DNA from 4 places in the Chryseobacterium nakagawai genome. Region 1 is predicted to be linked to each of the others. Evidence: riboswitches for the same ligand, from Rfam matches in the RefSeq annotation. Region 1 holds a riboswitch; each other region holds the start of a gene.

Region 1 (3,214 bases):
TTGACCAAAACTGTTCATTAATAGACCTTGCTCATCAAGTAGGGACCAATGAATTTACATTAAAAAAAGGCTTTAAGGAACTGTTTGGAACTACCGTTTTTAATTTCTGGAATGATACAAAGATGGAACAGGCAAAAAAAATGCTTCTTGAAGGAGATTTGAATATTAATGAAATTTCTGAAATTATCGGGTACAAAAATCCGAGACATTTTTCAGCAGCATTTAAGAGAAAGTATAATTTAATTCCTAGTAAACTTAGGAACGCCAATGGTATAACTCACTAAATTCATCAATAATCTCAACTTAATTCACCCGTTAAAATTCATAAAATCATCCCTTAGTGCTCACCCTTCGCTATAAGACTTAACTCCACTATTTTCAAATATAAAAAGTAGCCATAAAAACACATCTTTTATTTTATTTCATGTAACATTCAGCCTTATTTGTTAATGATTTGGTAATAAGAAAACACTACAAAAAGACTGATTTTTATCATATCACCAAAAAACAAAGATTCACAAAACAAACATTATCAATTAATTATCCAAAATTAATTATTGTTTACATAAAATATTTTGTCGTTCTCATAAAATGGCTATATTTACCACCAAGGAGTTCTTAACACCTTCTTTATCAACCGAAATTGGTTACACTTAGCGGTGTATTAAAAGGGAATCGTGTGTAAATCACGAACTGTCGCGCAACTGTAAGTAACAACTAAAGGTTTTTATCAAATCAATATCCACTGTATACTCCGGTATATGGGAAGGATGATAAAAACTGTTACAAGTCAGGAGACCTGCCTATTTCGTAGTGACGATGCTTTCGCGATCTGAAGCTTATAGTCAGGTATGATACGGTATGGATAATTGTGTGATAATATTGTTTATCTACTGATCTCATTTTTGAGGTAGATACTGGCAGAATAGCGTGTGCTTATTCTGTAGGTCTATAACTCATCCGTGTCCCCTTTCCATAATTTTTCTTTCTCACAAAACATCGTGAAGTTTATCAAGAACTTTTTATTGGGTTTAATCTATGTAAAAAGTTAAAAATGTACCAAGCCAATCACGATTATGCATCCATGGGCAAGAGATCTATCACAAAGTTCTCATGCTGCAGAGTTTCACAACAACCTCAAGCTTCATGCTCATCAACAACGCATCTGATTTCTTCAGATCATTTTCTTTTTACCGCACAGCAGCAGCATAGCAACTCTTCTTTCTTATCGCACAAATTTCAACTAAACAATACATATTAAAATGACTAAAAATGAAAACTGGAAGTCCCCCGGTGCTCAGTTCCGGGAGGCCATGCACAAAGAAAGTCCTCTTCAGATTGTAGGAGCCATCAATGCCAATCATGCATTATTGGCTCAACAAGCAGGCTTTAATGCCATTTATCTTTCGGGAGGCGGTGTTGCTGCCGGATCTTTAGGAGTTCCGGATCTTGGAATTACCACGCTGGAAGATGTATTAATAGACATTCAGCGTATTACCAATGTTTGTGATTTGCCTTTATTGGTAGATGTAGATACAGGTTTTGGCCCATCAGCGTTTAATGTCGCCAGAACGGTAAAGTCATTAATCAAAGCAGGAGCTGCTGCTCTGCATATTGAAGATCAGGTAGGAGCAAAACGTTGTGGTCATCGTCCAGGAAAAGAAATTGTAAGCCAAGAAGAAATGGTAGACCGATTGAAGGCTGCTGCTGACGCGCGTACCGACGAAAACTTCGTAATCGGAGCCAGAACAGATGCCTTTGCCAATGAAGGATTGGAAAAAACCTTAGAAAGAGCAGCGGCTTATAAAGAAGCCGGGGCTGATTTCATTTTCGCAGAAGCCGTTCCCGATTTAAGCTTCTATCAAAAATTTGTAGATGCTACAGGAATCCCTGTATTGGCTAATATAACCGAATTTGGAATGATCAATCTATACACGGTTGATGAATTGAAAAACGCAGGAGTAGGATTGATCCTCTACCCTCTTTCAGCCTTCCGTGCTGCCAATAAAGCCGCGTTGAATGTATATGAGCACATTCGTAAAGATGGAACTCAGGCCCATGTATTAGACACAATGCAAACCAGAGAAGAACTCTACCAAAGCATTGGATACCATGACTATGAACAAAAATTAGATAACCTTTTTAAACAAAATATTAGTAATGTCAACGAATAGCGAACCAACATTCAAGCCTAAGAAAAGCGTAGCCCTTTCAGGAGTAGCAGCAGGTAACACCGCGCTTTGCAGCGTAGGAAAAAGTGGAAATGATCTTCATTACAGAGGATATGATATTCTGGATCTGGCAGAGAAAGCAGAATTTGAAGAAGTAGCTTATCTTTTGATCTATGGTCAGCTGCCTACAGGAGCTCAGTTGAAAAATTATAAAGCCAAATTAAAATCCCTTCGAGGGCTTCCGCATTCTGTAAGAAATATTTTAAAGAGTATTCCTGCAGCGGCTCATCCCATGGATGTCATGCGTTCTATGGTATCCGCTATTGGAAGTATTCAGCCTGAAAAAGATGATCACAATGTGGCAGGAGCAAGAGATATTGCTGATAAATTATTAGCTTCATTCAGTTCCGGACTTTTGTACTGGTATCACTACACCCACAATGGTAAGGAAATCAATGTAGAAACAGATGATGATACGATTGGCGGGCATTTCCTTCACCTTTTACATGGTAAAAAAGCTCCTGATTCCTGGGTAAAAGCCATGGAAATATCGCTTAACCTTTATGCGGAACATGAATTTAATGCTTCTACATTCACCGCTCGTGTTATTGCCGGAACGGCATCAGATTTTTATTCATGTATCACAGGAGCTATCGGTGCTTTAAGAGGACCAAAACATGGAGGAGCCAATGAAGTGGCCTTCGAAATCCAAAGCCGTTACAACTCACCGGACGAAGCTGAAGCTGATATTCGCCAGCGTATTGCTAACAAAGAGGTAATTATCGGATTTGGACACCCTGTTTATACAATTTCAGACCCTAGAAACGTAGTCATTAAAAAAGTAGCCAAAGAACTTTCAGAAGAGGCTGGAGATATGCTGTTGTATAATATCGCTGAAAGGTTAGAAACCGTGATGTGGGAAGAAAAGAAAATGTTCCCGAACCTGGATTGGTTCTCTGCGGTATCTTACCATTTAATGGGAGTACCAACCCTTATGTTTACTCCACTGTTCGTTATTTCCAGAGTGACAGGATGGAGCGCTC
Region 2 (3,214 bases), 480 kb from region 1:
TTGAGAATTGAATAAAGATCAAATTTAAATAAAAATTCACGTTCTAAAACATTCAAAACTCCTAAATTTGTGATCAATAAAATTTTACTTGGATGCTTAGGAACATTTCAATTGCGGCAGCTACTTTTTTGTCCGTAGTTACAATCAATGCACAGAAGAACAAAAATTCTCAATTGGAAAGACCCAAATTAGTAGTAGGTCTTGTAGTAGACCAGATGCGTTGGGATTATTTATACCGTTTTTACAACAAATATGGAAATGACGGTTTCAAAAGACTTTTGAATACCGGTTATTCTTTAAATAACGTACACATTCCTTATGTACCTACCATTACCGCTTTAGGACATACTTGTATTTATACAGGATCTGTACCTGCGATTCACGGAATTGCCGGAAATGACTGGACAGATAAAGAAACAGGTAAAGGTGTATATTGTACTGCCGATGACAGCGTTCAGCCAGTGGGGACAACCAATACCAAAACAGGAAGCCACTCACCTAAAAATCTTTGGTCAACTACAGTAACGGATGAGCTGAGGCTGGCAACAAATTTCCAAGGGAAAGTAGTCGGAGTTTCTTTAAAAGACAGAGCTTCTATTCTTCCTGCAGGTCATACACCAAACGGAGCTTTCTGGTTTGATGACAGTACAGGAAACTTTATTACCAGCACATGGTATATGAATGATCTTCCTCAGTGGGTAAAATCATTCAATTCTCAGAATTTACCGGAGAAATTGGTAGCTAATGGGTGGAATACTTTGCTCCCGATCAATCAATATACAGAAAGTGCACCAGACAATTCTCCTTGGGAAGGATTATTAGGTAGTGCAAAAACACCTACATTCCCTTACAATGATCTTGCAAAAGATTATCAAACCAAAAAAGATAATATTCGTTATACTCCTTTCGGAAATACGTTGACATTGAAGTTAGCAGAAGCTTCTGTAGAGGGAGAAAAATTGGGAGGTGATAATATTACAGACTTTTTAGCCATCAATTTGGCTTCTACGGATTATGCCGGGCATAAATTTGGACCGAACTCAATTGAAGTGGAAGATGTTTATATCAGATTAGATCAGGATTTAGCACAATTCTTCAATTATTTGGATTCAAAGGTTGGAAAAGGACAGTACACAGTGTTCCTTTCTGCTGACCATGGTGGAGCACACTCTGTAGGTTTTTTAAAAGAACATAAAATTCCTACGGGATTCTTTGGAGAAGGTGCTGAAAAGAACCTCAACCAAAAGCTGAAAGATAAATTCGGAGCTGATAAATTGATTAACGCTATTGATAACTATCAGATTTATTTCGATAGAAAAGTATTGGCAGACAGCAAACTTGAATTGGATGATGTAAGAAACTTCGCTGTTAAAGAACTGGAAAAAGATCCTACTGTTTTATATGCAGTTTCTGTAGACAGAGTGTCTGAATCAAGCATTCCTGAGCCAATCAAGCAAAGAATTATCAATGGAATCAACAGACAAAGAAGTGGGGATATTCAATTGATCTCTCACGACTCTATGCTTCCGCCATATTCTAAAACAGGAACTACTCATAGTGTATGGAACTCTTATGATTCACACATTCCGTTGATCTTTATGGGTTGGGGAGTGAAACAAGGTGAAAGCAATAAGGCTTATCACATGACGGATATTGCTCCTACAGTTTCTTCATTACTGAAAATTCAGTTCCCAAGTGGAAATGTTGGAAATCCAATTACAGAAGTTATAGGTCAATAATCTTAATAACATATTAAAAAACATTCCACTCCGGAATGTTTTTTTATTTTACATACACTGGAAGGTTATTAATTCTTTTTTAGATCAGGATTCAATCGATTTTGCTTTCGTCTTTCTTTCATAAAATTCACTTTTTGCCTAATACATTTAAAAAGCTATCTTTGCAAAAATTTTGGTTTCCAGTATATTGGAATGAAAAGGGAATTGGGTGAAACTCCCAAACTGTCCCCGCAACTGTAAATCGCAATAAAAGTTTCTGTAAACAGCCACTGTATAAAAACGGGAAGGCACAGAAAGCGAAAGTCAGGAGACCTGCCAGAAAATTAATCAAAAAAACATATTGCTTTCGGAGGAAAAGTAGAAGGATATGGATATAAAAAGATCTCTAATACTATTTTTGTCATCTTATGGCTGTTTTCTTTTCGGACAGGAGAAAGCTGTAGATACTATTTATATTTTCGACAGCCAGATGAACAAGGTGAAACAATTTCACCCTGTGAAAACAATGCATGCTGAAGATGTTGAAAAAAACTCCAGCAATCTTTCCGAAGTATTAAGATTTCAGTCTTCCATTTATATTAAAGAAAACGGACGTGGTGGAACTGCCTCACCATCATTTAGAGGTACTACTGCTCAACAGACTTCTTTTGTTTGGAATGGAATTAATGTTAATTCCAATTTTCTAGGGCAAGGAGATGTGAACAATATTTCCCTATTCGGATATGACCAGATCGGAATAAAAGCAGGGGGAGGAAGTGTGACTTATGGTTCCGGCGCTATTGGAGGGAGTATTCACCTGGACAACAGCCTTAATTTCAATCAAGGTTTTCACGGCAGTCTATTTTCTGAAGCTGGGTCTTTTAATACCTTTAATAATTTTGTTAAAGGCTCATACAGCAATGATAAATTCAGTTTTAAGGCTTCAGGAAATTATTCTATCAGTGAGAATGCTTATGAGGTGAATAAAGAACCCCGGAATTATATAAACCTTAACGGAGAATATTACAACACAAATTTTAATATTTCAGCTGCTTATAAATTAGCTCCACATCATCAGATTTCATGGATTTCTGAATGGTTTAATGGTCAACAGCATTTTCCAATCTTATTTGACAGAGAAACGGAAACAAAATATCAGACTCAAAATGTAAGAAGCCTAATTTCCTGGGACTGGAATAAGACCCGCTTTAATAACTCTTTTAAAGCAGCTTATACGGAAGAAAATTTCCAGTATTTTAATGATATAGACAGACCTAAATTCAGTAGTGGAATTGGAAGGAATTATATTCTGAAGAATGATTTCAATTATTTTCTTACCTCAAAGTGGAACTTCAATATCATTGGAGAATACCAACTTAATAAAGGTGAAGGTTATGGTTCAGGAATAGACCATATCAGTAGAAATATGGGGTCCATTGCTGGATTGATAAGATATTTTCCTACCACTGATTTACGTTTTGAAGCAGGAATAAGAC
Region 3 (3,214 bases), 310 kb from region 1:
TGCCTATTCTGAAGATGGTACATTACAACAGAAAATAGACCATGACTCTCATTTCAGAATGAATTTTTATGATCTTTTGGCTATAGCGGATTCATTTGGCTCTCCCTATATAGGTATTAATAGAGCTTTTAATGACATCCATTCCTATTGGTATATTTTACTTTTTCCACATCCAGAAGATAGAACGACAAAAGAGAGAACCCTATTGATAGATGATAAAACAGGGCAAATAATATACAGTATCGTGGATGGACAAAAAAAGTATTTGAAAACCAAAACCTATGACAGCCTAAACCTTAGCAAAGAGTCCCTGAAATGGCTACTGGAAAATGACAAGTACTACATTCCTGATGAAGAATTTTATAAATTATTTAGAGGGTATTGGTAATTTCAATAAATACCTTTTTATTTTACCCATCCAAAAAACATTTAATTTATATATTTGGGAATCTAAAATTTGTTAAGATGATTTCAGTAAACAAAGCATTGTACCTGTCTGCTTTCAGTATTTTTTCTTTAGCCTTTGTTAAAGGTCAGAATAAAGTTCCTTTTGGTGTTGTAAAAGCTGAAGAAGGCTACGCCAATGTACGTGTACATAAGGATAACTACAGGAAAATTGTAGATAAGATCCGTATGCGTAAAGGGGATGTTTTTGTTTATGTAAAACCTGCTCCCGGAGAAACGGAATGGATCTGGATCAAATACCCTGAAAAGCAGGACGAGGAAAAACCTTTTGTACGCTATGAAACCCTTGACAAAGAAGGAATGGTAAACAAAGAGCGTATTGCTTTTGTTGATCAGCTTCCCGCCTATACACCTTCTAAATCTAAAAACGGAAAATCACTGATCTTTACAGATAATTCTGACCCTAAAATTCCTACTGCCCAAAGAAGTAAAGTGGTGATTGACGTGTATCCATCTAATGCCAGTTACCGTAAAAAGGAAAAAGATACCGAAGGAAAGCTTCTTACCATTGATAAAGTAAAGCCATGGGGAATTGGAAATGATCTTCCTGAAGGAATGACGGAAATTAAATCAATCAGACTTCAACAACCTGGAAGAGGTTCTGTTTTCGTGAGAGAAGCCATCAAAAATATGTTCCAGCCTACCATGGATTTCAACAATATAGGCGTAACTTCTCTGGACAATGACAACATTTTCCTTTATATGATCAATGGTTCCGGAGAGTACAGATACACTACTCTATGGACGATCAAGAAGGGAAGAGTAATCAGCCAGATTATTTATCATAATCCGGAATAAATTCATTAATTTTGCAGCCGAAAAAGTTTTACACTTATTCATCATAGAAACTGGTTCTGCATAACCGCAGATTAAAAGGGAACCGTGTGAAAATCACGGACTGTCGCGCAACTGTAAGTAACTAAAATCTTTATCAAAAGATCCACTGTGCGAGGCATGGGAAGGAGGTAAAAGATGTTACAAGTCAGGAGACCTGCCGATTTCTTAAACAAGAAACTTTCGCGATTTGAAGTTTTATTGATCTGATGGATTGTTTCAGGGGCTTCCAACGTTCCTGTCATTATTCTGTTGTTTTGATACTATTTCATTTCGCCTTAATTAATAATGAAATATGACTACAGAAGAAAGAATTGAAGCTGCAGAAACCAGAATCTTCAAAGCGGTTTTCCCTAACACAACCAATCATTACGATACTCTTTTCGGAGGTACAGCCATGCAGCTTATGGATGAAGTAGCCTTTATTGCTGCCACCCGTTTCGCAAGAAAAAGAGTGGTAACAGTAAGCAGTGACAAGATCGATTTTAAAAAACCAATTCCTGCCGGAACAATTGTAGAACTGATCGGAAAAGTTTCATACGTTGGAAAAACCAGTATGAAAGTAAGTGTTGAGATCTACACAGAACAAATGTATTCTTACGAAAGAGAAAAAGCAATTGTGGGAGACTTTACCTTTGTAGCAATTGATGAATTCAAGAAACCAATTCAGATCCTATAAATAAAAGTTTCGGGCGGCCTTTGGCCGCCCGAAACTTTTCATACAATTTATCTTAAAACTTTTTCCGTTTCCAAACCTTTCTTCAGTAGCAGTTCAAAGGCCTCTCCCATTTCATCCGAAGCTCTGGTAATGGCATTTTCAAGCATATTTCTGATCTGTTTTTCGGTAACCCCAGCCTCTGTCCAGCTTTTTCCTGAAGTATAGGAGTTCAGAATAAAAGGCATAATCCTGTCAATAGAACAGGCAAAAATGGCATCCGGAGTTACCTCTTCCTCAAACTCAAGCCATAGATTGAAGAATTCCGAACGTAAAGGCTCATCCAGAATTCCGAAAATTTTCTGTGCGGACATCTTTTCTCTTTCAAACTTTCCTACCATAGCAGCTTCGTCGAAAAGAAAAGTATCACCCGCTTCAATTTCGACAAGGTCATGAATGGAAAGCATTCTTATCACTCTCAACAAATCAATATCCATACGGTTTTTAGCATAGGGATAAAGGATTTGGGCCAGAATAATGATCTGCCAGGAGTGTTCGGCTGTATTCTCTCTTCTGGAATCATCTGCATTATAATTTCTTCTCTGTACATTTTTTAAGGCATCTACAGCCAGGATAAAATCGATTTCTTTCTGGATTTTCATTTTACTTTCCTCTATTATATTGATCTGATGGATATACCTTGGTTCTGGTAGTCCACTTATTATTCTTTTTTTCTTTGATGATAACTTTCACATAGCCATCTTCGCTTTCGTCTTCTTCTTTTTCAAGCACTTTATCGAGTCCTTTATTTGGAATGACTTCATATTCTGTAGTAAAGAAATTGCAGCATCCTGATCTTCCATAGGCAATAAGACGTTTACGTACCGGATCTGTTTCGAAAAAATCAAAAGAGTTTGACCCTAAATCTGTAAGTTCTGCACTTTTTACAAAAGACATTCTGGTGCTGTTGAATACATACACATCATAAGATGCCGAACTGTAGTTTCCCATATTCCCATTTCTTATGGCAAGATCTTCGGTTCCGTCAAAATTAAAGTCACCAAAAATTACAGGGCTTTGTTCATTTGTTAGGGCTATTACTTTTCCACGCTCCAGCCTCTGTCCTTTTCCAAGTTGTAAAACCAGCTTATCTGATGTAAAGCTCTGCACTTTACTGTTTTTATTATCAAATAACTCAACAGTTCCTTTATCCATACATTGGTCATCGAAACAATTGTCTATATGAATGATAGCATTATA
Region 4 (3,214 bases), 2.3 Mb from region 1:
ACAGACCTACAAAATATGGAGTAGAGTTGGGGGAAAAATTATTTAATGAGAAAAGGCTGAGTGCAGATAATAGTATTTCCTGCTCCAGTTGTCATATACAAGGAAATGCCTTTGCAGATCATAATGCACAGGGAATAGGAATTCAGAATAGAGTAGGATTGCGAAATGTTCCTGCTATTCAGAACATGCTCTTTATGAAGTTTTATAATTGGGATGGCAATATCCTTCAATTGGAGAATCAACCCTTAGTTCCTATTATCACTCATGAAGAAATGGGTTCTTCTATTCTGGAGGTGATAGGCAAAATAAGAGATGATATGATGTATAAAGATCTGTTCCGAAAAGCCTTTGGAGACGAAACCATTACTGCTGAAAGAATTTATAAAAGTATTGCACAGTATGAGTACACCCTGATTTCTGCTAATAGCAAATATGATAAGGTAAAAAGAAAAGGAGGAGAAACTTTCACAGAAAATGAAGCCTTGGGATATCAGACTTTTCAACAGAAATGTGTGAGTTGTCATAATACAGAATTATTTACCGATCAGAGTTTCAGAAATATCGGGTTTCCTGTAAATCCGGATACCAATGAGGCGGGACGGGGAAGAGTTACCGGTATTCCAGCAGATTATATGAGCTTCAGAGTTCCTTCTTTAAGAAATGTAGAATATACGGCTCCTTATGGAAGCTATGGCCAGTTCCCAACATTAAGGGCAGTCCTTGATTATTTTGATAAAGGGGTTCTATCTGCAGATAATCTTGATCCTGTTTTTAAAAATAATGGAAACAGAATTCCTCTCTCAGAGCAGGAAAAGACCAATCTTATCCTGTTTCTGAAAACACTGAGCGATCGTGAATTTGTGAAAAAATAATCATTGCTAAAAACAGAAAAACTCAGTAAAAATTGATTGTTTAAATCCCGTTACAATGTAGCGGGATTTTTCATGTTTATTGATTGATAATCATTTTGTTCTGCATACCATCGTATCTGGTGGGAATTTTATATCTTTGCCGGAATTTGGTGAGCCATAATAAGCTCTTAAAAGGGAATCCGGTGAAAATCCGGAACAGACCCGCTGCTGTAAGCTCCACACCAAAGTTTTTGAAAAATAGATCCACTGTTTTTAGGAATGGGAAGGATTTCAAAAACGGAGTAAGTCAGAAGACCTGCCAGAAATAATAAACGTTTGACGCTTTCGTGGAATAAAGCTTAGGACAACAATGATTTTGTGCAGTGACAGCTGTGCTTTGTCGTTGCTTTTCTTATATCCATTAGCGTCATCATGATCCATGAATGAGCTAATGATAGCAAAACTAACTACATTTCAATTCCATAAAATTGTTTTCACGGCATTCGTGTTTACCTCACAATTCCTGTTTTCTCAGACTCATAAAAAAGACAGTATTAAAGGAGAAGCTATAAAGACTGTCAATATTTACAAAAAGAATTTTAAAGAAATCCTTCCTGCTCAGGTCTTACAAGGCGAAGAGCTTGAACGGCTCAACAGTCATTCTGTTGCTGATGCACTGAGATATTTTGCCGGAGTTCAGATTAAAGATTATGGCGGAATGGGTGGTTTGAAGACGGTCAATATCCGAAGTATGGGAAGTCAGCATGTAGGTGTTTTCTATGATGGAATCCAATTAGGGAATGCTCAGAACGGATTGGTAGACTTAGGAAGGTATTCTTTGGATGATCTTGAAGAAATCTCATTGTACAACGGTCAGAAAAGTGAAATTTTCCAGCCTGCCAAAGATTTCGGGTCATCGGGATCCATTTATTTACAACCCAAAACACCAACATTCACCGGCGGTAAGAAAACCAATCTTCTGATCAGAGCAAAAAGTGCTTCTATTGATTTATTTAATCCTTCCTTCCGTTTAGAACAAAAAATTTCAAAAAGAATTTCAGCAAGCGCCAGTGCAGAATTTCTCCAAAGTGATGGCCTTTACAAATTTTACTATGGTAGGAAATTCCCAAACGGTACTACAGCAGCTGATACCATTTCCAAAAGATATGATTCCGATATTAAGGCAAAGCGTTTTGAAACCGCTATTAATGGAACTTTAAATAACGGAAGCTGGAATATCCGTGGATACGGTTATATTTCAAACCGTGGTATTCCGGCACCTATTGTAAAGAAGCGTTTTAAAGCAAGAGGTGCAAGAATGCTTGATGAAAACTATTTTGTACAGGCCAATTTCAGAAAAAAGCTGTTTCCTAAGCTTGAAACTCAGCTGAAGGCGAAGTTTGCTTATGATTATACTTATTTTAATGATACAGTATTATCTCAGGCAGTTTATCCCGCAAAAAATACCTATATCCAACGGGAGGTTTATCTTTCATCTTCCAATATTTATACAATCAATTCAAATTGGGATGTGAGTTTAAGTGGGGACTTTCAGTATAATAATCTTGATGCTGATTTACGTGAATTTTCTTATCCTACGCGTTATACAACTCTTGTTGCATTGGCTACAACCTATCAGTGGAACAGATTTAAATTCTTAGGAAGCCTTTTAGGGACATTTACCTTTGAGGAGGTAAGAATGAACAAGCGACCTGATGACAGAAGAGAATTTACACCAGCCTTCTTTATGAGCTACCAGCCGACTTCAATACCGGAACTTACGCTTAGGGCATTCTATAAAAATATCTTCAGATTACCAACTTTTAATGATCTGTATTATACCAGCGTAGGAAATACTTATCTGCAACCCGAGTTTACCCATCAGTATGATGTAGGGTTTACGTATCAGAAAAAATACGATCATTCTTTATTTAAAGGACTTTATATAAAAGTAGATGGATATTATAACAAGGTAACAGATAAAATTGTTGCTGTCCCTACTACCAATATGTTTAGATGGATGATGCTGAACCTTGGAAAGGTCGAAATCATCGGAACAGACGTGAACATTCAGACCGAATTAATGTTTGGAGATGTAAAAGTTAAACCATTATTAGCATATACCTACCAGAGAGCGAAAGATAAAACGATTAGTGAAGGGAAGACAGAAACCTATTATGGACAACAAATCCCTTATACACCCAGGCATAGTGGATCTTTTACCTTAATGGCCGACTATAAAGACTGGAGCTTCAACTACAGTACAATTTATGTAGGAGAAAGATATGATGGGCAGCTGGATAATATTCAGTACAATTTTATTCAGCCCTGGTATACCCACGATCTTTCTGTTCAGAGAAAAT

What was found. Region 1 has a riboswitch for cobalamin ahead of prpB (methylisocitrate lyase). Riboswitches for the same ligand answer to the same signal wherever they lie in the genome.
Region 2: it holds a riboswitch for cobalamin, as region 1 does, so the genes downstream of both, EL260_RS19915 (TonB-dependent receptor plug domain-containing protein) here and prpB (methylisocitrate lyase) in region 1, are expected to answer to the same signal.
Region 3: it holds a riboswitch for cobalamin, as region 1 does, so the genes downstream of both, EL260_RS19210 (acyl-CoA thioesterase) here and prpB (methylisocitrate lyase) in region 1, are expected to answer to the same signal.
Region 4: it holds a riboswitch for cobalamin, as region 1 does, so the genes downstream of both, EL260_RS02870 (TonB-dependent receptor plug domain-containing protein) here and prpB (methylisocitrate lyase) in region 1, are expected to answer to the same signal.

Annotation. Positions count from the first base shown of each region.
Region 1 covers NZ_LR134386.1:3,961,098-3,964,311, forward strand. The annotation lists gene EL260_RS17880 (helix-turn-helix transcriptional regulator) at 1-284, shown strand, start outside; cobalamin riboswitch at 628-821, shown strand; gene prpB (methylisocitrate lyase) at 1,263-2,174, shown strand; gene prpC (bifunctional 2-methylcitrate synthase/citrate synthase) at 2,161-3,214, shown strand, end outside.
Region 2 covers NZ_LR134386.1:4,438,802-4,442,015, reverse strand. The annotation lists gene pafA (alkaline phosphatase PafA) at 93-1,739, shown strand; cobalamin riboswitch at 1,896-2,073, shown strand; gene EL260_RS19915 (TonB-dependent receptor plug domain-containing protein) at 2,107-3,214, shown strand, end outside.
Region 3 covers NZ_LR134386.1:4,268,653-4,271,866, forward strand. The annotation lists gene EL260_RS19200 (hypothetical protein) at 1-388, shown strand, start outside; gene EL260_RS19205 (hypothetical protein) at 466-1,263, shown strand; cobalamin riboswitch at 1,298-1,478, shown strand; gene EL260_RS19210 (acyl-CoA thioesterase) at 1,595-1,978, shown strand; gene EL260_RS19215 (HD domain-containing protein) at 2,026-2,616, opposite strand; gene EL260_RS19220 (XAC2610-related protein) at 2,618-3,214, opposite strand, start outside.
Region 4 covers NZ_LR134386.1:635,529-638,742, forward strand. The annotation lists gene EL260_RS02865 (cytochrome-c peroxidase) at 1-872, shown strand, start outside; cobalamin riboswitch at 1,003-1,189, shown strand; gene EL260_RS02870 (TonB-dependent receptor plug domain-containing protein) at 1,303-3,214, shown strand, end outside.